Regions from separate parts of the Virgibacillus sp. L01 genome, predicted to be linked through region 2. Evidence: riboswitches for the same ligand, from Rfam matches in the RefSeq annotation. Region 2 holds a riboswitch; the other holds the start of a gene.
The links. Region 2 has a riboswitch for cyclic di-GMP ahead of motA (flagellar motor stator protein MotA). Riboswitches for the same ligand answer to the same signal wherever they lie in the genome.
Positions count from the first base shown of each region.

Region 1: linked by a shared signal. The riboswitch ahead of ACTWQM_RS12820 (Spo0E family sporulation regulatory protein-aspartic acid phosphatase) and the one ahead of motA (flagellar motor stator protein MotA) in region 2 are both predicted to bind cyclic di-GMP.

Region 1 is NZ_JBQQCP010000006.1:153,668-166,212, reverse strand. Features, by position in the region: gene ACTWQM_RS12870 (DUF960 family protein) at 1-185, opposite strand, end outside; gene radC (RadC family protein) at 200-712, opposite strand; gene ACTWQM_RS12860 (5-methylcytosine restriction system specificity protein McrC) at 840-2,141, opposite strand; gene ACTWQM_RS12855 (AAA family ATPase) at 2,148-3,290, opposite strand; gene ACTWQM_RS12850 (hypothetical protein) at 3,283-3,828, opposite strand; gene ACTWQM_RS12845 (helix-turn-helix domain-containing protein) at 3,995-4,435, shown strand; gene ACTWQM_RS12840 (Eco57I restriction-modification methylase domain-containing protein) at 4,460-7,279, opposite strand; gene ACTWQM_RS12835 (DNA adenine methylase) at 7,302-8,381, opposite strand; gene rlmH (23S rRNA (pseudouridine(1915)-N(3))-methyltransferase RlmH) at 8,479-8,958, opposite strand; gene ACTWQM_RS12825 (hypothetical protein) at 9,045-9,797, opposite strand; cyclic di-GMP riboswitch class I at 9,990-10,077, shown strand; gene ACTWQM_RS12820 (Spo0E family sporulation regulatory protein-aspartic acid phosphatase) at 10,110-10,280, shown strand; gene ACTWQM_RS12815 (lysophospholipid acyltransferase family protein) at 10,452-11,669, shown strand; gene ACTWQM_RS12810 (S-layer homology domain-containing protein) at 11,666-12,545, shown strand, end outside.
Region 2 is NZ_JBQQCP010000001.1:392,277-404,821, forward strand. Features, by position in the region: gene ilvD (dihydroxy-acid dehydratase) at 1-320, opposite strand, end outside; gene ACTWQM_RS01810 (ornithine cyclodeaminase family protein) at 461-1,390, opposite strand; gene ACTWQM_RS01815 (CdaR family transcriptional regulator) at 1,459-2,631, opposite strand; gene ACTWQM_RS01820 (NAD(P)/FAD-dependent oxidoreductase) at 2,807-3,973, shown strand; gene ACTWQM_RS01825 (sodium/proline symporter) at 4,071-5,531, shown strand; gene ACTWQM_RS01830 (hypothetical protein) at 5,679-5,978, opposite strand; gene ACTWQM_RS01835 (MBL fold metallo-hydrolase) at 6,208-7,509, shown strand; gene ACTWQM_RS01840 (DUF3006 domain-containing protein) at 7,512-7,775, shown strand; gene motB (flagellar motor protein MotB) at 7,856-8,626, opposite strand; gene motA (flagellar motor stator protein MotA) at 8,604-9,404, opposite strand; cyclic di-GMP riboswitch class I at 9,527-9,611, opposite strand; tRNA gene ACTWQM_RS01855 (tRNA-Ala) at 10,109-10,181, opposite strand; gene panD (aspartate 1-decarboxylase) at 10,402-10,794, opposite strand; partial or broken gene ACTWQM_RS01865 (long-chain fatty acid--CoA ligase) at 10,944-12,545, opposite strand, start outside.

The DNA of each region.
Region 1 (12,545 bases), on a different contig from region 2:
TCTTTGTAGACATATGTTTGAAAAACTACTGGGTTTGGCAATAGTTTATTTACTTCAGTAGAAACAATATCTTTATCAATTTCATCCAAATATAACAATAATGCCTCTTCTCCCAACTTTTCACCATCAACAGTAACCTCGAATTTTTCTTTCAATAATTTTATGACATCATCCCTAATATTCAATTATTAATTCCTCCTTACAAGTATCCTTTTTCCTTTAATGATATAAATTTGTCATCACCTATAATAATATGGTCAAGGAGTTCTATCCCAACTATCTTTCCTGCTTCAGAAATTCTTTTTGTAACATGAATATCCTCCTGACTTGGTTCAGGTTGTCCACTTGGATGATTATGTCCTACAATAATTGAAGCTGCGTTAGATAAAATTGCAGGCTTGAACACCTCTCGTGGATGCACTATAGATGCATTTAAGCTACCAACATGACAAACATTCAAAGAAGTCGGCTGATTTTTTGTGTCCACACAAATTACAAGAAAATGCTCTCGGTCTACATCACCTAAGAATTGTTTTATCAGTTCATAACCATCTGCGGGAGAACGGATTGCTCTTTCCTTATACAAAATTGAAGATTCTTTTAAAAGCTTTAGACTTACAATGTTAACCCGTTTAGCAGGCACATGTTTATCCTTGTCTTCTTGTAATATAGATAATTGCTTAACTATTCCATTTTTGTAAAGTTGTTCCATTAAATTTCCTCCTCTTAAAACAAAAATCCCCATATGCCATTAAAATGAACATGATGGGGGAAATTAATAAATAATTATTCAAATATATAATATATATTTAAATTTTTAATTATTGCTTATTAAATATCTAAGTATAATTTTTTATTACTGCATTGCAATTATTATATAGGTTATTGGAAAAGTTCAAAAACCCATGTTTAGAGGAAACTGTTTTTGATTCAACTTCAAGACCTAAGATTATCTTATTTCCAACTTCAATTTTTTCAAACACATTGATATCGCCTAAAGAGTAGCCTTCTTGTGGTGCTACAGGATATGCTAAAAGAACTACTCTATGACCCGAAGCATATAAGAATGCCAAAGATTCATAAATATCTTGTTCCACTATCCTCTTTCTTCCTTTTTCTACATGCCCTTTGTATTTTGCATCAAATATAAAACCTTCTTGCCCACCGTTTGATATTAATAGATCAGGGATTACGTTTACATTTTCAGTAACCCCTGAGCTTCGTTGTCGTTCTCCTAACACAAATGCATTTTGTCGCTTCACATTTTCCATTCCAAAGCCGCTAATGATTGCTGAACTTAAAAAATCTTCCCATACTTTCCATGTATTAAGTACATATCCTGGTGCAATTGAATTTTTTGAATGATAAACAAGCCCATATCCTTTTAAAATATCTAAAGATAGGTTATACAATTGTTGCCATCTAGATAGTCTGTTAGGTAATTTATTACTTCTAACATTAATATAATTAAGTTTTTTTTGAGGTGTAAGTAATTGGATGACTCTTTGTATTTGTGCAATTAAATTTGGTTCCCTTAGACTTGGCAACAGCTGTTTAGCGGCAGTAACTATAACTGAGTTATACTGATTCATATGGTCAAAGAACAAACCTTCTTGTTTATACCCTTCTCCATCAGGAAAAAACAAGGATTCAGGATCTACATCACCATCTATTGAAAAATCTTTAAAAGTTCTTCTACTATAAGTTCTTAAAGAACGCCTATGATTATCCCAATACATTTCCACAAATGCCCTCGCAATTAGGGTGTGCAGGTCCCCTTTTTCACCTGGTTTAGACAATAGTTTATCAGAATTCAATAACTTCCCACTCGTCGACAAGGTGGCCAAATAAAAAAAGTCTTCTCTCCAACGGTGATTTATCGAATCTAAACCTAAAAACTTAGGTGCGACTTCAATTTCAATTGATGGGCCAATTCTTAAAATTCCTGCAAAATCAGTAATTCTTATTTTATCATCGCCTATGTTGATAGGATTTTTTGAATAACCTAGTATGCGTTTGACCCGATCTCCTGCTTTGTTAATCATTTGTATTAAATCTTCACGAGATAAATCTGTGTCCTGCATAATTTGTTCAATTACTGGTTTCGGAGCACCATATTCTATTACAGATATCCTTTTCACGATAGCCTAACCCTCTGACACTGCTTTTAATAATTTGTAAATATTTTGGTTATCGATTTCATCCAACCCTTGTAAATCTAGTCTAGGTTCTCCGCCAAACGTAACTTCTTGTAATTGAATAGGATGTGATCTTATACCACTAGTTACATTTAGTACTGTAGCCATCCCATATATATCTCCGAAGAAAACTTCTTCAATATGTTCTTGGACATAACCCCAAAGTTCAGTAACCTCTTCAAGTGCTTTATCTAATTCCATACTAGGTGCTTTGTCATTAGTAAGAAATACTCCATGTCCTAATTGAAATTCTTTTCCCTTGCCTAAACGAATTCGATTATTTATAGCACTTAGTGCTTTAATTGCTGCTTCATAAACTGATGATGCATTTTCTGGAGTTGATGGCAAGTCATTATCATTTTCTTCTAATGTAAAGTATTCCCTAAGTACTCCATAATTAGGTTTTAACCTATATGGCGCCCATCTTCTTAAGAAAGCGACGTCTAGAGGTTCAACAGATGTATCTGCTTGATTCATTGCAGCTATTATATAGAGATGCTGTGGAAGAGCATATTCTATAATATCTCCTGTCTCAGGATCAAGTAACTCAAAGTACTGAGTATTAATGGTACTAGTGTTTTCTTCTTTTAACCTCTTTTCAGGCTCAATACCAGCAATACTTCCGCCAAATACTTGAACGGCAGGTCCTCGATTAATTTCATCAATTATTAGCAGTGATGCCCCTCCTTGTAATTTGGCATGTTCACTTGCTCTGTATAGAGTCCCACTAACTACTTGAAACCCACTCTCTCCATTTGTTAATGGAGAGAGTCCTGATACAAATTCACGATGTTTAGTTTGTTGATGGAAGACAGTTTTAAATATTTTTCTCTCATCTCTACCTTCAGCTGGCCAGATATTCTGAAAATCCTCATCTTCAGATTCAACCTCACGAGGTATAGCCACAGGTGACTCTGGTACTAAAACTGGCGAAGATGCAGGTACACTAGTGACAGGCGCATCTATAAATGCATGACCTACTTCATTCAAAAGTCTAGATTTACCACAACCTGGTGGTCCAGAAAGTAGTACATTCTTTCTTCTTTTTAACAAACCTAAAATTTCTAAGGCTTCATCTGAGTAATTAGCCATGGTTACAAAATTCACTCCCTAATTCAAAATCTACAAACCCAGAAGTGGCCATTTTTGAGCGTTTTTTAGAATTATGACAGCCCAAAATCATATCTCGTACATCTTCATGCCACTCATTTAATAATGCATTTTCGGTAGCAAAGCTAGGCCATACTTTTCCTTCTCTGTCCTGAATAAATAAAATAAATACCGTTCCTTCTTGCTCTATAGGAATTTTATCAGCCGGTAGAAATTTGTCGATATTTGCTATTCTCCCTTCATTCCCTCGCGCACTTGTAGGAGGGTGAAAATATGCATCCTTTGAAACCTCCCGGCCGTCCTCATACCAGTAAAATTTACCAGAGGCAATTCCTTTACCATCAATATGTGGGAACATTTCTTCAAATGCAGTTTTAAACTGGGAATAAGGACTAAACCGTAAATCTCTTGCTCCTCCACCTGAAGCTGTATTATTTGATCTAGCTTCAAATTTCCTCCTATCACCTGCAAGTAATTCTTTAAACACAATTCTTTTTACAGAAACTTGGGTTTGGCTCATCTTTTAACCATCCTTTACATAATATTTTACCAATAGAAATATATTAACCGTATGTCCAATTGATATTATATTACTTCTAACGTAATTAATCAATGATAATATGTATTTTTTTTGCGTTTAACGTAATTAATTGGTAATATATATAATATACTTAAAGAAAGGTTCGATGACCATGACTGTCAAACTAAGACTATCAGAGTTGTTAGGAATTCATAAAATGAGCCAAAAAGAATTAGCACAAAAAACAGGAATTAGACCTGCTACAATATCAGCTATCTATCATGAACAATTAAAAAGAATTGATATCGATCACATAAATTCTTTATGTAAAGTTTTAAATTGTGAGCCTGGGGATTTAATAGTATATATTGATGATGATAAAAATGGCGATTTTGAAACGTTTTATAATAGGTATTCAAACAAATCCAAATTAAAAAATATTGACATGAAACTTGAGAATTCTGACTATGGTGTAGTAATTAGAAGTAATAATAACACTAAACCCAATGAAGTGTCTGAAAATATTAAATACAACATAACTCGAGAATACATTGAAGACATTTTACTTGATATACTAAATGACAAAAAAAATAAGCATCATGATTAAGATCATGATGCTTATTTTTTCTATCTATCCCGGGGTATATGCAATTGCATTTAAATCCATTGCTTTATTGACACGATCATCAATTCTTCTAAAACCTCCTGTTATTTCTTCCACATTAATACTACACTGCTTGTAAACTTCAATAATGTCTAGTGATATTGGTTGATTATTTATACTCAAATATTGATACAACACTAGGTCCCGGGTGATATAAGAACCCTTTCCCCTGTTATATAAACAATTATCTCCCGGCAGTCCCGGTTGTTTTCTATCTAACAAAGGAAATTGATATAGGACAAATGCAATATCAGGTAAGTTTAATCCATAAATATTTGCTACCATTGCATCTATTTCCGCTCTTATCTCTTGCCTCTCATTAGCATAAATAACTGGTTTTATTTCATCACTCTTAATTTCTCCATTATAAAACTGAATTAATTCTTCTCTTTCTTCATCCATATATGGTGAAAGTAATGTTAATTTGGCTGAGTTTATTACCAATTTTTTACCAGAATCTGAAAATATATCTATTAACGGTAAAGGCAATTGATTCCAATGGAAAAAGTTTATTGTAGTTGACATTCTCAACCTCATTAGCCAATCAAATACAAATGAATTCGTTAAAGCAATCCATAACAAATTATGAGCTATGTCATTTGGAGTTAATCTAACTGTCGGTACTTTATTTCCAGCTACATTATATCCGGGAATCAACGCAGTTTGAACAGCTCTTTCATTGGTTTGTCCCGCTATGTCGCAATACCCTGGTCTTGCTTTATTAGCTTCAATATTTTTTTTATCAACTTCATTTTTTGGAACGTAAAAGTGTGGCAAAATTTTTTTAGAATCCCAACTTAGATCCTGCCACTTAGCTTGCCTACCTTCTCCAAATAAATACTTTTTGGCTGCAAAATCAAATTGGTTTAACATACGACCTTCATACAATGGATAATAATCGTGAAAACCTTCATTAATCGATTCTTTATGAACAAAAAGATTACTATCATTTGTCATATCTAATTCCCTATTGAATTGAATTTTCCAACCATCAGTAGAATTAATAAGTGGATGGACTTTATAAATCTTCTTAAGTAAATCTACTTCGTATTGTGATTTAATATCAGGTAACGTTTTATAGTTCGGACTTAATTGTTCGATTAAATCACTTGGGATTTTTAATAAATCATTATTTTTCAAACAATTATTGACTTCTTCTAATGACCTCAACATAAACCTACATTTAATGTCAGTTTCAGTAGTTTTAAACTTTTTAAATATTAATAATGCATACTTATACCTGCTATCTATAGGAAATATTTTATCTCTGTTTTCAACAGTGAATAACAATTGAATGTTGTTTTGATTAAACAACAGTTCACGCATTCCAGTAGTTCCCTCAGACTGTGTAAACGCGCCTGGAATTATATAACCTACGTACCCCTTTTCACATGTAAGATTATAAGCAAGTTCTAGAAAATATTTGTATAAATCTCTATCTCCACCTTGTTTTCTTCCGTTAATAACATAAGCCTGATGTTGAAATTGGGGGGAATTATTGACTGCTTTTGAGTATCTACTAACTTCCTTCTTATGGTCATTCCATAACTTCTTATAATATTCTTGAGAAAGGAGTTTTTCTTCAACGTATTTTTTTAATGCTTTTCCCTGCATACCTTTTATTGTTAGGTCATAATGTACAAAAAATTCCTTTAAATGAGCTTTTACTTTATTCCATGGTGGATTACCAATTACTCCATCAAAACCATCAGAATTTTTATACACATTTTTAAATGAAACTTGCCATATGAAAGTTTTACTATTTCTTCCCCTTTCTATTAACTTATCATCTAAGAGTTTACCTCTCAATTTTCCTACGAAAAAATCTTCATATTCTTCTTCCAAACTCCTAACTTTGTCTCCATTTAACAGTGTACCAACCAAATAGTAATTTAATAATATTAATTTTTCTTCATCATAATTATTCTTATTCAAATTCCAATCCGTAGCTAATAATGAATCTCCTTCAACAAAGTTTCTTTTTACTGAACTTATTGGAAGTTGACTGTCCCCTACTTCTAACCACAATGAGTAAATTGTTGATTTTAATGCGTTAGGATTAATATCTACCCCATATAAACAATTATTTATTATTTCTTTTTTGTAAGAATTATTATCTATGTCTTTTTTAGAAAGCTTTTTAATATGAAATAATATTCTTTTTAGAGCAGACAGTAAGAAAGAGCCAGACCCAACAGCTGGATCTATGATTTTTAAGTTCAAAATCTCTTTAATTGTTTTATTAGAACATAAAGGGTCAATTGTATTTTTTACGATAACATCAATTAATTCATCTTTAGTATAATAAGAACCTTTTTCCCTTCTATTGTTAGAAGAGCCGTTTTTATTTGCTAAAACGGTTAGGTTGCTTTTTTCCCAAGAATCTTCTACTAAAATACTCAATATATCTATTTTTAGATTTGATTCTTGCATTACTTTATTAAGTTCTTTTATATGTGAATGTAATTCTTCATCCCATTTCTCATTAGTGATATCTTGATTTCGTAAGTTTGAAACTTCCATTTTTAAATTAAATGTTATATCTGTACCTTCACATAGCTTTATTAAATTTCTTTGATTAGCTAATAATATAAACAATAAATCAGTTAGTATTGAAATTGTTTCTTCGTAAATATCACTTGTGTTTCTTTCAGGATATAATTTTTTTCTTTGATTAAACAATAAAAAGCTTAGAGCAAAGATTCTTTTCTTAATTTCTTTATAGTCTAAACTAAAAGAGGACGTTTTATGTGTAACGCCCTTGGAATCTGTCGCTTTAATACTCATTAGAAACCCCCTCTACAAGTTGTTAATTTACAACCTCAACATAATAAAGCATCTCTTTTAAATCCTTTATTTTTTCACTTTCCGGGTTATTACTTCTGAACCTTTTATAATCTACTCCCCAATATTTCGGTTCTCCTCTGGTCGATAAGATATCTAATATTTCATTATGAGATATATGACCATCTGTACTATAACTTAAGAAGATATGTCTTGCTTTAACATTAATTACCAAATCATGTAGTGCATTACTAGCTTCTCTTTTATAACAATAAGCAGAAGTTTCATCACCTTGTCTTGGTCTTTGCCCTGTTTTACCCCAGATTTTAGGATTATCGCCAATTGCAAGGGTTTCAGGAATATGATAATAAGCATTATATTGTCTCTTAGTATAAGGAGGGTCAATATAGACTATATCTGCAGTTTTTAATTTTTTCACTAGATTATTGGCATCTTCATTAAACACACTATATTTCCCATTAGAATAGAATAATGGATACCTTTTAAGTTCAATTTCCTCTAGAGCTCTATTATACCAAGACTTAAGATATGCTCCGTAGGTACCTGATATATTTGCAACTTTATTAGTCGCTAGGATTAAACTCGAGATTAATAGAGATCTTTCAATATCGTCAATAAGTTTATTCTTATACCAATAATTAATCTTTGTTCTGATTGCATCTATTTTTTTTGCATTACTATCAGTAAAATATTGCCTCGGTTGACTCAGGTGTTCGGCTGAACCTCCAGGAGCATATTCTTTATAAAATAAACCTTCTAATTCTGGTGAATCATTTAGATACTGTAATACTAAATCGTAAGGTTGTTCAAATAAAGTACTAACATTAACCTTGATATTTGGTAATAAGTTCTCAAATCGAGGTTCTTCATTCACTAATAATCCAGCCTTAGAATATATAAACGAGCTAATAAGTTTATCATTAGTTATAACATCAAACCCTAGGTTTTTTGCACCAACAGCAACTGATGTTGTTCCCGTAAACAAATCTACAAATAGTCCACTTGTTAATTTTGTTTCTTCAATCACTTTATGTAAGATGAAATCTAATAATTTTTGCTTATTTCCTATAAACCGTACAGCCATGTTGTTACCCCACTTTATATTTATCCCAATAACAAATTATAGCATAAATTTCGACATAGACTAAGAAAGTAATATTTACCACAAAGAAAAACCTCATTTACTTGTGGTACGGTTCCCCCCTATTAATCCTAAACCCCCGATAAATCTGCTCCAACAATATAAGTCTCATTACCTGATGCGGAAATGTCATTTTGGAAAATGATAAAGCGAGGTTACTTCGCTTTTGGACCTCATCACTGATACCTAGTGAACCGCCGATAACAAATGCAAGCTTACTTTTTCCGTAGGTGGCAAGCTCGTCCATTTTGGCTGCAAGTTGTTCGGAGCTTAGCATTTTGCCATTGATTTCGAGCGTTATGACATGGGTATCCTGTTTGATGTTAGCGAGAATGCGTTCGCCTTCCTTTTGTTTTACGTCGATCATTTCAGCGTCGCTCATGTTTTCAGGGGCTTTTTCATCGGCGACTTCGATGATTTGAACTTTTGCATATGTACTTAACCGCTTTAAGTATTCGTCAATGCCCTGCTTGAGGTATTTTTCCTTTAATTTTCCTACTGCGATAATCTTTATGTTCATTGAAATTCATTCCTTTATGGACTTCTTTTGTTTACATTGTATCAAAGAATGACGATACCGTATTACAGTATCGCCATTTCATTCAATTAATCAGACTTCCTCTCTTCTTCTCTTTGTTTCGTCATGAAAAGGGACAGTGGTTGTTCTGATCCAGTCATCAGTTTATAGACATATGTGGAAGTAAGATTATAACTGTTTTCAATACTTTCTGCTATATAGTTAGTTCGTTCGAAAAGAATGGATCGAAACTGATCAATTTGCCTTAACGTTTTCTCCATAAGGGCTTCTTGGTTTTCCAGTCGGTTTATTACTTGATCCTGGTTATCGTCTTGCGTGGAAATCCGCTCTGACATCTGCTTGTTAAGATCATACAGCTCACTCATGTGTGATGCGAGTGCCTGGCTTGAGCTTTCATATTTTCCTAGCTGGTCTACAATAGCCTGATTCGATTCGCCTAAGCGATTGACTTGTTCTGCAATCTCCTTATTTAATAGGCCACCGTTTTCTAAGATATCCTGCAGTTTTGCATTATTGCTATCTAACGTTTTCAACCATTGGACAGCCTGATTCTCGAAATTTTTATGCTGAAGGTTACTTTCTTTTAATACTTCCAGCTGTTTGCCAACCTCCTGCCATCTGCCTGCCTGTGTATTAGTTTGCTGGTGGTATAACGATTTTAAATCACGAAAGGAATTGGATAATGATTTATTCAGTTCTTTCTGTTCTTTTATCATCTCGGAGAAATAATCTACGCGAAAGTATCCCTGGTTCGGCTCCAGGATATCGCTGCCATTCATATAGACGTCTGGATGATCATTATTATTAATATATAATCCCATCTCTTGGTCACTTCCTTATTCATAGTATTGTATTATCCTATGCGTATTATGAAAAGACGGGACAATAATCCAGATTAAGCAAGCTTAAAATGTTCCGGCACTTTTTCATGAATTTTGCGTTAATTCACTATATATAGTATATTGTGGACAATATCTTTTATAGAATAAACTGTGTTAGTACCATCACATCATGTACGATAATGGCAAAATCATTGAAAGATGATGACGCAAAGCTATAGGGGCTAAGTTGGATTTTCCAATAAGTCAGCCAGCTTTCGAATACACTCCTTATTCCTGAAAGGGGGATGTGATTTGGATACTGAAGATGTTCTGAAGATTATTAACAATGATATTAAAATGCTTAAATCCTTGATGTATCAGGTTAAGGCGAATGGAAGTGATTTTACAGATCCATCATTAATACAAGTTAGTCAACTACTAGATGTGAAGCTCAACCAACGAAATCAACTTTTGTCGATTTAGACAAATGAACTCAATTAATCCTACCTTTATGTTTTTCTGGTACTAACACTGCCTTTCTATACTCCGTCCATTTGTGGGGTATAGCTTTTTTTGCATTTAAAGGAAAATACTCGATTATATGGTAAAATAGTAGCGTACTAATTTTATATTTTTATAGTTGGATGTGAAATGATGAGTATCGAAAATAAACCAAATATGCGGATCATAAATATGCTGTTATTTTTCATCCGTTTCTTTACCAGAAGACGTTCAAAAATAGTGATTGAACGCAATGACACCCTTCACATGAAACCGCCTTATATTATTTTATCTAACCACGTAAATAACTGGGATCCACTGATTCTAAATAGTTATGTAAATGAACCGATTTCTTTCATTGCTGCTGAACCTCTTTTTCGAAATCCTTTCTTAAAAAGAATATTAAACTATGTTGGTGCCATCCCAAAGATGAAATTCAAAAATGATACGAGCACGATTAGAGGTGTACTGAAGGCTAAGAAGCATAATAGGGTTATTGGTATTTTCCCAGAAGGAAACCGAAATTGGGACGGTGACACGGAGCCGCTTATTTACTCAACCGCTAAATTAGTTAAGCTGTTGGACATCCCTGTTATCATTACAACAATTCGCGGCGGGCATCTGACTCATCCAAGGTGGGCGGATCAACATCGCAAAGGCTTGATTTCTATCTCCTATAAAAAAGTATGGGATCAGGGAGCATTTACTAACGATTCACCTGACGTCATTAACCAGAAGCTAACCGAAGCGCTTTACCATAATGAAATGGAGTGGCAGTCTGAGATTGCAGGTGAATATCAGGGGAAAAATCTAGCAAACTACTTGGAACGCCTGTTGTTTGTTTGTCCACATTGTAGAATACCTGGACAGCTGCATTCGCACGATGACCTGTTTGAATGCCGAAGTTGTGATTATACCGTTCGTTACACATCCTTGGGAACATTTGAGCAAGTGACACCTCCCATCTATTATTCTACACCCCGTGATTGGAATAAATGGCAGCTTGAATTTTTGAAAGAGACTTTACTTGATCCGAATTGGCAGCAGAACTGGAATGAGGCAATGCAGGACCATGTTAAGCTGTTTTTATCTGAGGACAATAAACCATTCCGTCTTGTTTCTAAAGGAGATCTAGAGTGGAATAATACAACAATTACGTTTAATGGTGATAATGAGGAGCAACATGCATTTGCATTTCGGGATATGGAAGGGATTAATATTCAGTTTCATCATAAGCTGGACTTCTTTTATGAAAATCAATTTTATCGAATTGTATTTTATCAGCCCGACACCTCAGCGTACAAATGGCTAATGGCAATCAAAACCGCACAGGAATTGGAATCTAAACAATCAGATGAGGTGATATCATGAGTAACTCCTGGTCATTTGTACTCGATTTTGCTCTTTTATCTTTTTTAATTGTTATTGCCGCTGTATTAAAAGCTAGAATACCAGCCTTAAGGAAATTAATTGTACCAACGTCCATGATTGCTGGTTTCCTAGGGTTAATCGTTGGACCTGAACTACTAGGATGGATAAATTTTGATAAGGATTTACTTGGAAACCTGGTTTACCATTTAATGGCCATTGGCTTTATTGCTTTATCGTTAAAAGAACGGCAAGTGGAAAATAGTCCAGCTGTTATCAACTCAGGTCTCATGATCGTTTCAACATACCTCATCCAAGGGTTGGTCGGCTTTGGTTTATTCATGATACTTGTCCAAACATTATATCCAGACTTTTTCCCAGGTGTTGGACTATTGCTGCCACTCGGATTCGGTCAAGGACCCGGGCAAGCATATTCGATAGGTACACAGTGGGAAGAACTGGGACTTGTTGGTGGCGGGAACCTTGGTTTAACGATTGCCGGGATAGGCTTTATTTGGGCAACGGTAGTCGGGATTATCCTAATGAACCTGTTAGCCCGCAACAAAAAGTTCCAGAAAATCGAATCTGGCCCAGTCAAAACACATAAACAAATGGTAGAAAGATCAGAGCCAGATGAGATTTCATTAAGTGATGCAATCGATAAGCTAACCTATCAAATAGCATTAATCGGCTTCATTTATCTTGTTACATATTTGACTATATATGGGTTAGACAAAGTATTGACGCCACTTGGAACATTTGGAGCAACTTTTGCCCAGCTAATCATTGGATTCCACTTTTTAATCGGAAGCTTGTACGCGATGTTTTTCCGAACTGTTTTAAATCGATTAAAAAATGCAGGGCTTCAGCTTGAACATT
Region 2 (12,545 bases):
ATTGAATCAGCAATAAGGTCCCGGCTTGGGAGTGAATAACGCATACCACTCGTGCCCATGGAAATACCATCAGAAACCGTTATCGTATTAAACATAAGTGGAACGCCACCAGCTTCTTTAGCTCCTTTTTTGGAACTAACCGCCAAATCATTCAGGTGAATGTTACAGGGCGTCACTTCACTCCATGTACTTGCAACACCAATCATTGGCTTTTTAAAATCATCATCTGTAACACCAACTGCACGAAGCATCGCACGGTTCGGTGCTCTCAAAAAGCTATCACTGAAAACATTACTCTTTATCCGTAAGTCTTTCCCCATAACCAGCCCTACCTTTCTGTTGTAAAACTATTCTAATAATTTAATATAAAATTCTACCACTAACAGCTGAAAATGAAAAGACATTTTTTTAGAATGTAATTTACGAATAGAGTAGATTCCTACTCAGAAGTGATTGAGCCTTATTTTAATTTTTCATAGATTTCCTTCACCGTAATCAAATCAAAAATTCCTATTCCAACTGACTTAAACAATAACGTTTTGTCCGAAATATTGTCCGGCTGGTGCTGTTCTTTAATCATATTTTCCAGTGACAAAGTATTGTTTTCATTAGCCCCAAAGTGCTTCGCCCGAATCATATCCCCTGATTCGCGGAATGCACTATATGCATCCACATAGAATTCATCTACCGCAGATAGGAAAGAATCAGGAAGTTCCTGCATAGTAGGCTTGAAGGATCCTACTGCCACAACTATTTTTCCTTTCCAATCGGCTGAATCCAAATCAGGTAACACCGGTGTTTGTGATGTTGTTGTTGTGATAACAATATCTGAATTTATGATTAGTTCGGGTAATTTTGCCTCCCGTACCGTTAAATCAGGAAATTCTATTTCTGCTTTTGAAATAAAATCATTTAACTTTTTACTGCTGCGATTATAAACATATACTGTTTCAATTGATCGTACAGCACATGCTGACTGCAAATGGCTCCACCCTTGAGTACCCGTGCCAATAATTCCAATAGAGGTGGCGTGCTGATCTGATAGGTATTTCATCCCCAATCCACCAAGTGCCCCAGTACGTAATGCAGTAATTGGCATTGCATCAAAGGTCATAAGCGGTTCAAGGGTTTTACGATCATAGAGCACCATTAACCCATGTATCGTCGGCTTCTCTAATTTCGAATTATTGGGTGCAACACCTACTAATTTTGTTGCATAGTAATCCCCATAAAATGCCGGCATCAATAACGCAGTGTTATCTTCATCATCAATATGCATCCGATCAGGGGTTATCTCATTACTAAACTTATCCTGCAAATAATAGTTTTCGATCGAGTCTATTACATCTCTCATCGATATTGCTTTATTAATTTCTTTACTTGATAACATAGCATGCATCCTCCTCCGTTTTTCACAATATTATGTATATTACCTTAACATAATTATAAACACCCAGCCTACTTCAGAACAAAGAACAGTAGTGTACAATGTTCGAAACGGCTTGTGTCAAGGCCTGTTATATTATTTATTTTTTTCAGACGATAGATTAATGTGTTTCGGTGGATAAATAATTCCTCAGCTGCTTTACTTATATTCATATTCTTATTGCAGTAGGTGATGAAATCGTGTTTCAGCTCCGAAAATGCATCATCGTTTATAAGCGGTTTCAAGCGTTGAACAAGTATCCTTTGCATATTTAAACCTAGCTGATGTGGAAGCATCTCTATTAATATATCCCAATCAAAATAAGAATAGATTTTTGGTGTAATTAGGGATTCATACGAGAATTTTATAAGCGAATCTGCTTCCCAATAAGATTGAGCTACACGATCCAAGGATGAGCAAATATTTCCCGATGCAATGATTACGTCAGTAAGTTTATATACCCGAAACATTTCCAATAAATAAATGCTATAATCCCTAAATTCATTCATAAACTTTTCTAAGTCTTCTTCACTGGTAGTACACTTTAAAAAAACAATTCTCTCCGTGTTCAAGAATGCACATATATCATGCTTCCCCCCGTTAAATGCACGAACAATACAGTCCAGTATTGTCTTTTTCATTCGCTCTGGTGGGATATGCCTCTGTTTATCTTGCATATTCTTCAATAGATAGTCACCGATATCTATTACAATACATGTTCGCTTCTGATTTGGTTCAATATGAAGCAACTCACAATAATGACTAATCTGTTCATGATTAATAGATTCATTTAACAGAATATACTGGACAAACGATTCCAATGTCATAGCTTCCAAATTTTCAACTTGAACATGGAGTGTTTCCTGCCACATCATCTCTACATATTTTTTTACCAAATACGCATAGGATTCAACCTCTTTTGGATTTCCAATAATACCAAGAACACCAACAGGCTTATTTTCAAAATTAAGGGGAACAGCAACTCCTGGTAGCACATTTTCCATGTAGGTTGTTTTTTCTTCGGTAAATAAAATAACTTTATTAGCTTCGATAACTTCAATTGAGGGTGTATGTATGCTTCCGATTCTTGAAGGATTCGTATCTCCGATGATATAACCTTGTTCGTCACTTACACTAATTGGAAATGGTAAAATTTTTGAGACCGTTTCCACTGTATTTTGTGCGAATTGTACAAAGCCTTCCATCTCAGTTTCCTCCCACTTTTAACCTGTACAAACTAATATTATCACAATATTTAAAATAATAATACACCCTATTCTTCATCTGTATTTTGTGTAAAGTGCCCATAGACTTTACTGAGAATTATACGTTACAAATAGATTGTTAAGAATTATCTAACTATTAATTTGAGGTGATTTAATGAAAAAGACATCTGACATCATTATAATTGGTGGGAGTGTAATCGGTTCGAGTGTTGCTTATAACCTGCTGAATGATGGTTACACAGGCAATATTACAATTTTTGAAAAAGACCCTATATATGAATTTTCCTCAACCCCTAGAAGTGCTGGAGGCATCCGACAGTTATTCACCACAGCAATCAACATTCAAATTAGTCGCTACAGTTTACAACAATACAAAACATTTCCTGAAGACATGGCAATAAACGGTGAGAAAGCTGAAATAGATTTTCAGCAACGAGGCTATTTGTTCTTAGCTAAAAATGAAAATATAGATCAATTGCAAAAGCAAGCGAACTTACAGCATGAATATGGTGTTCCATCTGAGTTCTTAACACGTGGAGAATTAGTAACCATTATCCCTGAATTAAACACAGATGATTTACAAGGAGGGTTGTATTGTGCAGAAGATGGATATCTTGATCCCTATTCGGTTATGCAAGGCTATGCCAAAAAGGCAAAACAGCTTGGGGCGTCCTATGTATATGAACCAGTGGAAACGATTCTAAAAAATGATCAGGGCATTACCGGTGTACAATTAGAAAATGGCGATACCTATCACGCGCCAATCGTTATAAATTGTGCCGGTCCTTGGGCACCAGCATTAAGTGAAACAATAAATTGTCCTGTACCTGTTATTCCATTAAAAAGGCAGATTATCCAGTTTGACATCGCAGAACCTTTAACAAACAAAATACCTTTAACGGTTGATCCTACCGGGGTTTACTTTCGTCATGAAGGTCAAAGTTTAATTGTTGGGTTCTCAGAAAAAGTTAAGCCAGGAATCGATTTTAGATGGTCCCGCGAACTTTTCCTAGAGCAGTTATGGCCAATTCTCGGACATCGGATTGATAATTTTCTATACGCAAAGGTCATCAGTGGCTGGGCAGGAATGTACAGCCATAATACAAAGGACCAAAATGCGATTATCGGTGAACATCCAGAAGTAAATGGTTACTATTTAGCATGTGGGTTCAGCGGGCATGGTATGCAGCAGGCACCAGCTGTAGGTAAAGGTTTATCCGAATTAATCCGTACCGGAAACTATCACACACTTAATTTATCACCACTCAGATTTGAGCGTTTTGCAGAAAATGAATTACTTATTGAAGGTGCAATAGTCTAATCAATAATCACTAAAGAAGGAGGATGATTTAAGGGTTCGAAGTTAAGCTAATCTACAAGATTTATGTAAGCGATTACAATAAATGGAGGGTTAACGAATGAGTATAATTTTAATCGAGTTTATTTTGTATTGTTTAGTCATATTGGCTATTGGTTACTATTTCAGTAAGAAAAGTAAGACACATTCTGATTTTTTACTAGGTGGAAAAAAGTTACCTGGATGGGCACTCGCCTTTTCTGAACGCGCAACTGGTGAATCAGCATGGTTACTATTAGGGTATACCGGTTTCGTATTTATGACGGGATTGTCAGGAGTTTGGGTAGCTGCCGGTATCGCAATTGGTATTTTATTTGCCTGGTTATTCCTAGCCAAAAAATTTATGAGGGAGACCAATAAGTATAATGTCTTAACACTTCCCGATTACCTTGCTGTTCGGTTCGGCGATAAAGCCAATATTATTCGCTGGCTGACAAGTATCCTGATTGCCGGATTTCTAATGTTTTATGTAGGTGCACAAATGGCTGGTGCTGGTAAAATGCTTTTCACGACATTTGGTATGCCTCCCACAGCTGGCGTTATTTTAGCTACTATAATCATAATTATTATTGCATTTGCTGGCGGTTTTATATCAGTTGTTTGGACAGACATGATTCAAAGTATCATGATGTTAATTACATTAGTCGTTTTACCTATTGTCGCACTTATTTACATTAACACAAACGACTTATCAATTAGTCAATCACTTGCTGATGCAGGCAATTCCTACAACCATTGGTTTGGCGGACTAACCGGTTTTGCCGTTGGTGTATTATTCTTCAACAACTTCTCATGGTTCTTTGGATTTCTAGGCGGCCAGCCACAGCTTAGCGCCCGTTTCATGGCACTCAAAAATGATAAAGAAGCTAATCAAGGCAGTGTAGTTGCTATCATATGGACAGTTCTCGCTTATAGCGGTGCATTCCTAATCGGTATCTGTGCAATTGCGATGTACAGTCAGGGATCTTTTGCTGATGTCGAAATCATTCTGCCGACTATGATTCTGGACTTAATGCCCCCTTGGATTGCTGGTATCCTGCTTGCGGGAATTCTGGCTGCAATCATCACTACTGCCGATTCACAGCTAATGGTTGTTACAAGTTCGGTCAGTGAGGATATTATTCACAAAGCAATGGGTATCGATCTGACAGAAAAACAATTAATCTGGATATCACGTGCTTCTGTTGTATTTTTCGGATTAGTTGGAATGACAATTGCGCTCGTGTCGGAATCGTTGCTGTATCTTGTTGTCAGTTGGGCCTGGGCAGGGGTAGGATGTACACTTTCCCCAGCTATCTTAATGACATTTTTCTGGAAACGATACTCAGGTGCTGGTGTAATAGCCACCATCCTGGCAGGCTTAATCTCTACGTTAATCTGGATCAGCACACCACTCGAAGGTATGATCACATCCAAGTTTTCCACCTTTTTCATAGCTTTAATCTTCGGTATTGTGTTTAGTTTATTAATGCCAGATAAGGACGAGAAAATAGAATTAGGTACAACAGAAGAAGCATTGTAATAAATTAGCAGGAGGCAGTGCCTTAGGTGCTGCTTCTTACTATAAGAATCGAACCTCACGCCAAGGAAGTCGCATAAATTAAAATAAATTTTTCACCTGAAAGATGACACTTTTTTTGTTTTAGAATCGATTGTATTGTTAATAGAATTACTTGTTTAATTTAGTTATCCCGATCAGGCAAGATACGTGTAAATCTGGAAAATTACAGGTGCCACGCATTTTAATTCGGAGCCATGTATTCGGTGTACTCCCTGGTGGTAATGTATACATCGATACAACAAGTTCTTGCTGCAGTTCTTCCAGTAAAATAACGGCCTGATTGTCATCTTCAATTCGATCCAATACTCCGGTTGTAATCAGTTCTAAATTGACGTTAGAATTAAGGTCAGAGTTAAACAATGACAGTAAAAATAGCATCACCAGATAATGCTTCCAGACAATATTCATGAGGTGACTCCTTGTTTCACTTTTTTCTATTATGACAAGAAACATTACTTTTTGCACATAACGAAAATTTAAAAACCGAAGCCGCAACTCATACAAAAATTTAGTTTTCCCCTAGATAAAAATCAAAATTTCCCGGACAAAATTAATCTCAAAATTCAATTATGGTCATTTTGTATATAGATTTTCCCGAATAGCTCTGATACGCTTAAGAAAAAGTAACATTAGGCAAATGGAGGGGAAAACTGAAGTGGCCAAAAAATATTTATTTATAATGATTTTCGCTATACTGGTAGCCTGCGGACAAAATCCTGATCAAGGTTCAACTGAGCAACAAACGGTCACAAACCATTCGGAAACAGTAAAAGAATCATTACAAGATAAGGAGAAACCGAAAGAGCAAGATTCAAATCAAAGCGAAACCGATGGGACTTCCGACTCAAAGTCAAATGAAGAACCTAATAAAAAGAGCAATTCTTTATCCGATTTGAAAGTTCACTACATAGATGTAGGACAAGCGGATGCTACCCTTTTTCAATATAAAAGTGATGGTGAGCAATACACTATATTGTTTGATACAGGAGATTGGCAAGGAAATGAAGTGCCTAATTACCTGTCAGCACAAGGTGTCTCTTCTATCGATATACTCATTGTCAGTCATGCTGATGCTGATCATTCCGGGCAATTGGCAGAAGTCATGAACACATTTGATGTTGGTGAAGTTTGGATGTCTGGAAATGAAAGCTCATCACAAACATTTCAACAAGGTATGAAGGCTGTTCTGGCAAGTGACGCGGATTACGATGAGCCAAGAACCGGAGACACATTTGAAATTGGTTCGATGGACATAACCGTTCTCCATCCAGGCAGTATTTCCGGTAACACAAACGAAGAATCCATTTCCGCAAAATTCACATATGGCGACATGAGCTTCCTGTTCACTGGCGATGCTGATCGTGATGGCGAGATGAAAATGATGGACAGCGGAAATAGTGTGAATGCTGACTTTTTACAATTAGGACATCACGGATCTAATACATCCAGTGACCCAGCCTTTATTGATGCGGTAAGTCCGGAAGTAGCCATCTATAGCGCAGGCGCAGATAATCAATACGGACACCCGCATGCTGAGGTGGTTTCACTTATCCAAAATGATGAGATCAAGTTATATGGCACGGATGTTCATGGGACAATTGTTGTAACAACGGACGGAAGCGACTATACCGTTCAGACAAAAGATGACGGCACAATCAGCCCAAGCAGCAGTGGTTCCTCAGATAACTCATCCAATAATGATACAAGTGATCAATCAACTAACACAGAAAAATCGCCAGCAACTGGTGATTGTATCAACATCAACAAAGCATCGTCTGAAGAATTACAGGAAATTATCCATATCGGGCCAGCACGTTCAGAGGACTTAATTAATTTGAGACCATTTCAATCTGTCAGTGATTTAACAGATGTTAGTGGAATCGGCCCATCGCGGATCAACGATATCAAAAGCCAAGGCTTGGCCTGTACAGGAGGATAAATATGAAAGGGATACTTGATCGATTTGAAGATACTAACAAAGCTGTCATACTCATGGAGGAAACAAAGGAAGAAGTAGTCATTCCTGCTGAACTATTACCAGAAGGAAGCAGTGAAAATACGTATTTCAACATGGAAAAAATAAATGATGAGTACCAAATTGTTTCGATTGATGAAGCAACCACGCAAAAGGAAGCTGAAAAATCATCTGATTTAATGGCTAAGTTACGTGCCAAAAACAAGGGGAGTAAGTTTAAGAAGAAATAAATTTTTAAAAGCCGAAATCCATTTAGGTGGGATTTCGGCTTTTAGTTTATTGATCAATAACCGAAGTGGCAAGCACCACACTACAATTCCCCGGCAATATCATAATTAGGCAATATCAGTACTTCTACTCGTCTATTTTTTGCCCGGTTTTGATCATTAGTATTAGGTAACATAGGTTTATGTTCACCAAATCCTTTTGCACTGAATGTTTTGGGGTCAAGCTTTTCATTCTCTAAAATCAGGCGCATAAAGTTAACTGCTCGCATGACACTTAAATCCCAATTCGATGAAAACTCACTAGTGCGAATTGGCCTGTCATCTGTATGACCACTGACTATTATTTGGTGTGGTGGGTCCGTGTATAGAAAGGTTGATATAGCACTTGCAATTTCCCTGCCTTCTCCTCTCACCACAGCGCTTCCTGAATCAAATGTTACATCATTGATGATCGTTATTAATAACCCTTCACCATTTAGATTGGTCCCTAACTTTTCGGATAGATTATTTTCGTTTATATATTTATTTATTCTTTGCTGGAGCATTTCCAATTTTTTTAACTCTTGTTCACTATTACTTAATTTTTCCTCTTCCTCAGGTTTTTCAGTCTCCTCTTCATCTTCTTCCACATCTTGAGGCATCTCTATTGTACTATTACTTTCTTCAAGTATCCCTTCCCCACCTGAAAACTCACTATTAAACACGCGCGAGAGCTCTTCATATTTTTTTGCATCTAACTCACTCATCGAAAACAGCACTATGAATAAGGCTAAAAGCAGAGTTAATAAATCCGCATAAGGAAGTAGCCAGGATTCACTCATATGAAGTTCATCATTCTTCTTCTTTCTGCGCATTTGATCCCTCCTGAGCTAATTTCGACAATTCTCTTGGCGATAAATAGGAACTTAGTTTATCTCGAATCAGCTGTGGAGATTCACCATTTGTGATGGATAATACACCTTCAATCATGATTTGTTTCATTAGTACCTCTTTTTTTGATTTCTCTTTAAGTTTGTTTGCGAAAGGGTGCCACAATACATAACCAGAAAATATACCAAACAGTGTTGCTATAAAAGCTGAAGAAATAGCATGTCCTAAAGCCTCCATGTCATTCAGGTCACCTAAAGCAGCAATTAGACCAACAACAGCTCCTAACACACCAAGAGTCGGAGCATATGTCCCAGCTTGCGAAAAGACTGAAACTCCTTTTTGATGTCTGTCTTCCATAGCATCAACTTTTTCTAACATAAGCTCTCTAATAAACTCAGTTGATTGCCCATCAACAGCCAACTGGATGCCTGATGATAAAAAGCTATCATCCAGTTGATCTATTTTAGCTTCAAGTGTCAGTATTCCTTCTTTTCTGGTAAGCTCTGCCCATTCAGTAAATGTATCAACCGTTTGTTTTATATCATTCTGTTTATCTTCCCTAAAAAGGATGACAAAAAGGCTCGGTACTCTTTTAATCGTTTCCATTGGAAAAGCAATACAAACAGACGCAATTGTTCCAAAAAATATAATAATAAACGCGGCGGGATTAATTAACGCTGCTGGACTAACACCTTTTAGTGTCATGCCCACCCCTAAAGCTAAAAACCCGATAATAATACCAATAATTGATGTCTTATCCATCGATATGTACCTCCTTGAAGATAGGGGAGAAACTTGATGTTCCCTACTTTTCCTATAATAAAAAATAGCCTACCAAAAGTGATAGACTTAATTAGTTTAACTACTAATCTTTTCATCCTTTTTTCGGTAACCCGGCAATCATAGTCATAAGACCTTAGACCCGTGGCTCTGCGTCCTTACCTTTCAATAAGTTTGCCATTCTCGTAGGTTATTTAATTTTTAATGTAATCTTATTAGAAGTTTCATACTAACTATATCGTTCAAAAATCCGGAAAGTTGAATACGTAGAGGAAAGAAAAAATATTTTGAAAATGTGGGTCTGCATGTGAGGATTATTTGACTAAGGGCTTAGTCGGTGTTGCTAAGTGAATCCTCATTCCGTTATTTGCCTCAAATAACGACTTTTGGCACCGGTTTCGGATCCTCATTCCGCTATTTGCCCTTTTCACCATCATTTCCCTTTCTTTTAAGACTATTAGCGGAACGAGGATTCACTTCAATCACTTTTGAGCAGTTTTTCTAGCATTTAGCGGAACGAGGATCCGCCATAATTACTTACATGGAATTTATCGGATCCTTATTCCGTTATCGCCAAGCTTTAATATAGATAAGCCTTAGTTGTACTTATGCAGTAAGAAAGTATTTATACTTTCTTACTGCATAATAAAAACACAATCCACCTCAGTAGTAGATTGTGTTTACGATGGAGCATATCGGGCTCGAACCGATGACCTCTTCGCTGCCAGCGAAGCGCTCTCCCAGCTGAGCTAATGCCCCAGTTGGACAGTCTTTATTATAGCATTTTTTTGACTGTTTTCAAGGGTGTAAAATGAAATAAGGGCTATACTTGGAATCAGTGGATTGTATATCAGCCTAATAGTAGGTTTTACTGTATCAGTAGATTGTAGAGAACTATTCTTTTTATTCAATTCCGCTATGCCCCCACAATATAAAAAAAGCCCGGAAAACCCTCCAGGCTCTTCATTGTAAACTTAACTTATAATTCCACACCCTCAGGCAAATGTAAATCATGTTCCTCAACACTGGTGATCTCGTTATTTTCATCTACAAATACCACTTTAGGCTTTAAATCTTCTATTTCCTCATCGGTCATGAGTCCTTGGCTCAAAATAATAACCAGGTCATCTGGAGAAAACAAGTTTGCAGGCGGACCGTTGAGGCAAATGCGGTTTGAACCCTCTGGAGCTGGAATGGCATAGGTCTTCCATCTTGCCGCATTTCGTATGTTTGCAATCTGCACCATTTCATAAGGCTTAATATTTGCTTCCTTCATTAACTTGCAATCAATCGTTATACTTCCAACATAATCAAGCTCAGCCTCTGTGACTGTAGCTCTATGTATCTTTCCTTTACACATTAAACGTTGCATAAAAGTGCCTCCCCTATAATAAATGAACATCTCAAGTATAGTATGACGTAAAACCAAGGATAATTACAAGTGAGCTTTTTCAAGCATAGCAGGCTTTCCCATAAAAAAAGAAATGGAACGCTACTAGAACGCTCCACACCTTACAATACTTACACATTCAACTGTTCGTTCACCTGTTCACGTAATGCTCTTTTCAGGAATTTGCCGACAGAAGTTTTGGGAATTTCCTTAATGAACATAACATCATCCGGTAACCACCATTTCGCAAATTGGGGTTCTAAAAATTCAATTATATCCTGTTTTGATAACTGTTCATCTTCTTTTAGTACAACACATGCTAATGGGCGTTCCTGCCATTTTGGGTGAGGAATCGATACAACCGCAGCTTCAAAAACAGATTCATGGGCCATTATCGCATTTTCTAAATCAACCGAAGAAATCCATTCACCACCACTCTTAATAAGATCTTTGGTTCGATCAACTATTTTAATAGATCCTTCTTCATCAATCGTAACAACATCACCCGTATATAGCCAGCCGTCTCGAAAAACATCCTTGCTTCGGTCATCATTATAGTATTCATCTGCAATCCAGGACCCGCGAATAAGCAGTTCACCCATTTCTTTTCCATCTGAATTTATTTCTCCATTTTCATTGATCGCCTTCACATCCAACCCTGGAACAACCATTCCCTGTTTTGATCGAATTTCCAGTCTGTCTTCTTCAGGTAGTTCTGTCTGATAACTTTTTAGTCGGGCAAGGGTTACAAGCGGCGTGGTTTCTGTCATACCGTATGCATGGATAAACGGAATGCCATGTTCTGATTCAAACGCTCGAATCATCCCTTTAGGAGCAGCTGCCCCACCGCATAGAACAGCGCGTAAACTTTCCATATTATAGTTTCCTTTTTCCAATTCGTTAAGCAAACCTAGCCAAATTGTTGGAACCCCTGCCGTTAGCGTTACCTTATATGACTCAATAAGCTCGGCAAGTATCTTCGGTGTCATCATCGGCCCAGGAAGAACTTGTGTCGAACCAAGCCAAGTTGCCACAAAAGGCATTCCCCAGGCATTTGCATGGAACATTGGGACCACCGGCATCAGGACATCTGATTCTGAAATTGCTGCAGTATCAGCCATACTTAGCACCATACTGTGTAAAACAATACCCCGATGTGAATACACGACACCCTTTGGCTTTCCGGTTGTAGCTGACGTATAACACATCCCTGCAGGATCTTCTTCCTCAATATCCATTGAAAATTGGTATGCTTCATCACCTTCTGAAACCAGCGCTTCATATGAATAAAGCGGTTCTATCTTACTCTCTGGCGGTTTTTCTTCATCCGACATAACAATAAAGGCTTCAACAGTTGGTAATTTATCTTTTATTTTCTCAATTAACGGTAGTAAGTCTACATCAATTAAAAGTACTTTATCCTCTGCATGATTAATAATGTATACAAGATGCTCCTCTGCCAATCGGATATTAATGGTGTGTAAAACTGCACCCATGGATGGTATCGTTAGAAAACTTGGCATTCGCCAAGCCTTTAATTGCGAATGCCTTAGTTGCACTTATGCAGTAGGAAAGTTTTATACTTTCCTATCTGCCAAAATAAGCCTCCAAATGGCGGTGGTGATTCCATGCAAATGTTCCGACTCTATCACCTTTTTGAACACCCAATTTTCCCAAGGCACTTGAGAGAGCCCTGGTACGTTTGCTGATTTCTTGATAGTTGAGCCGGTGAA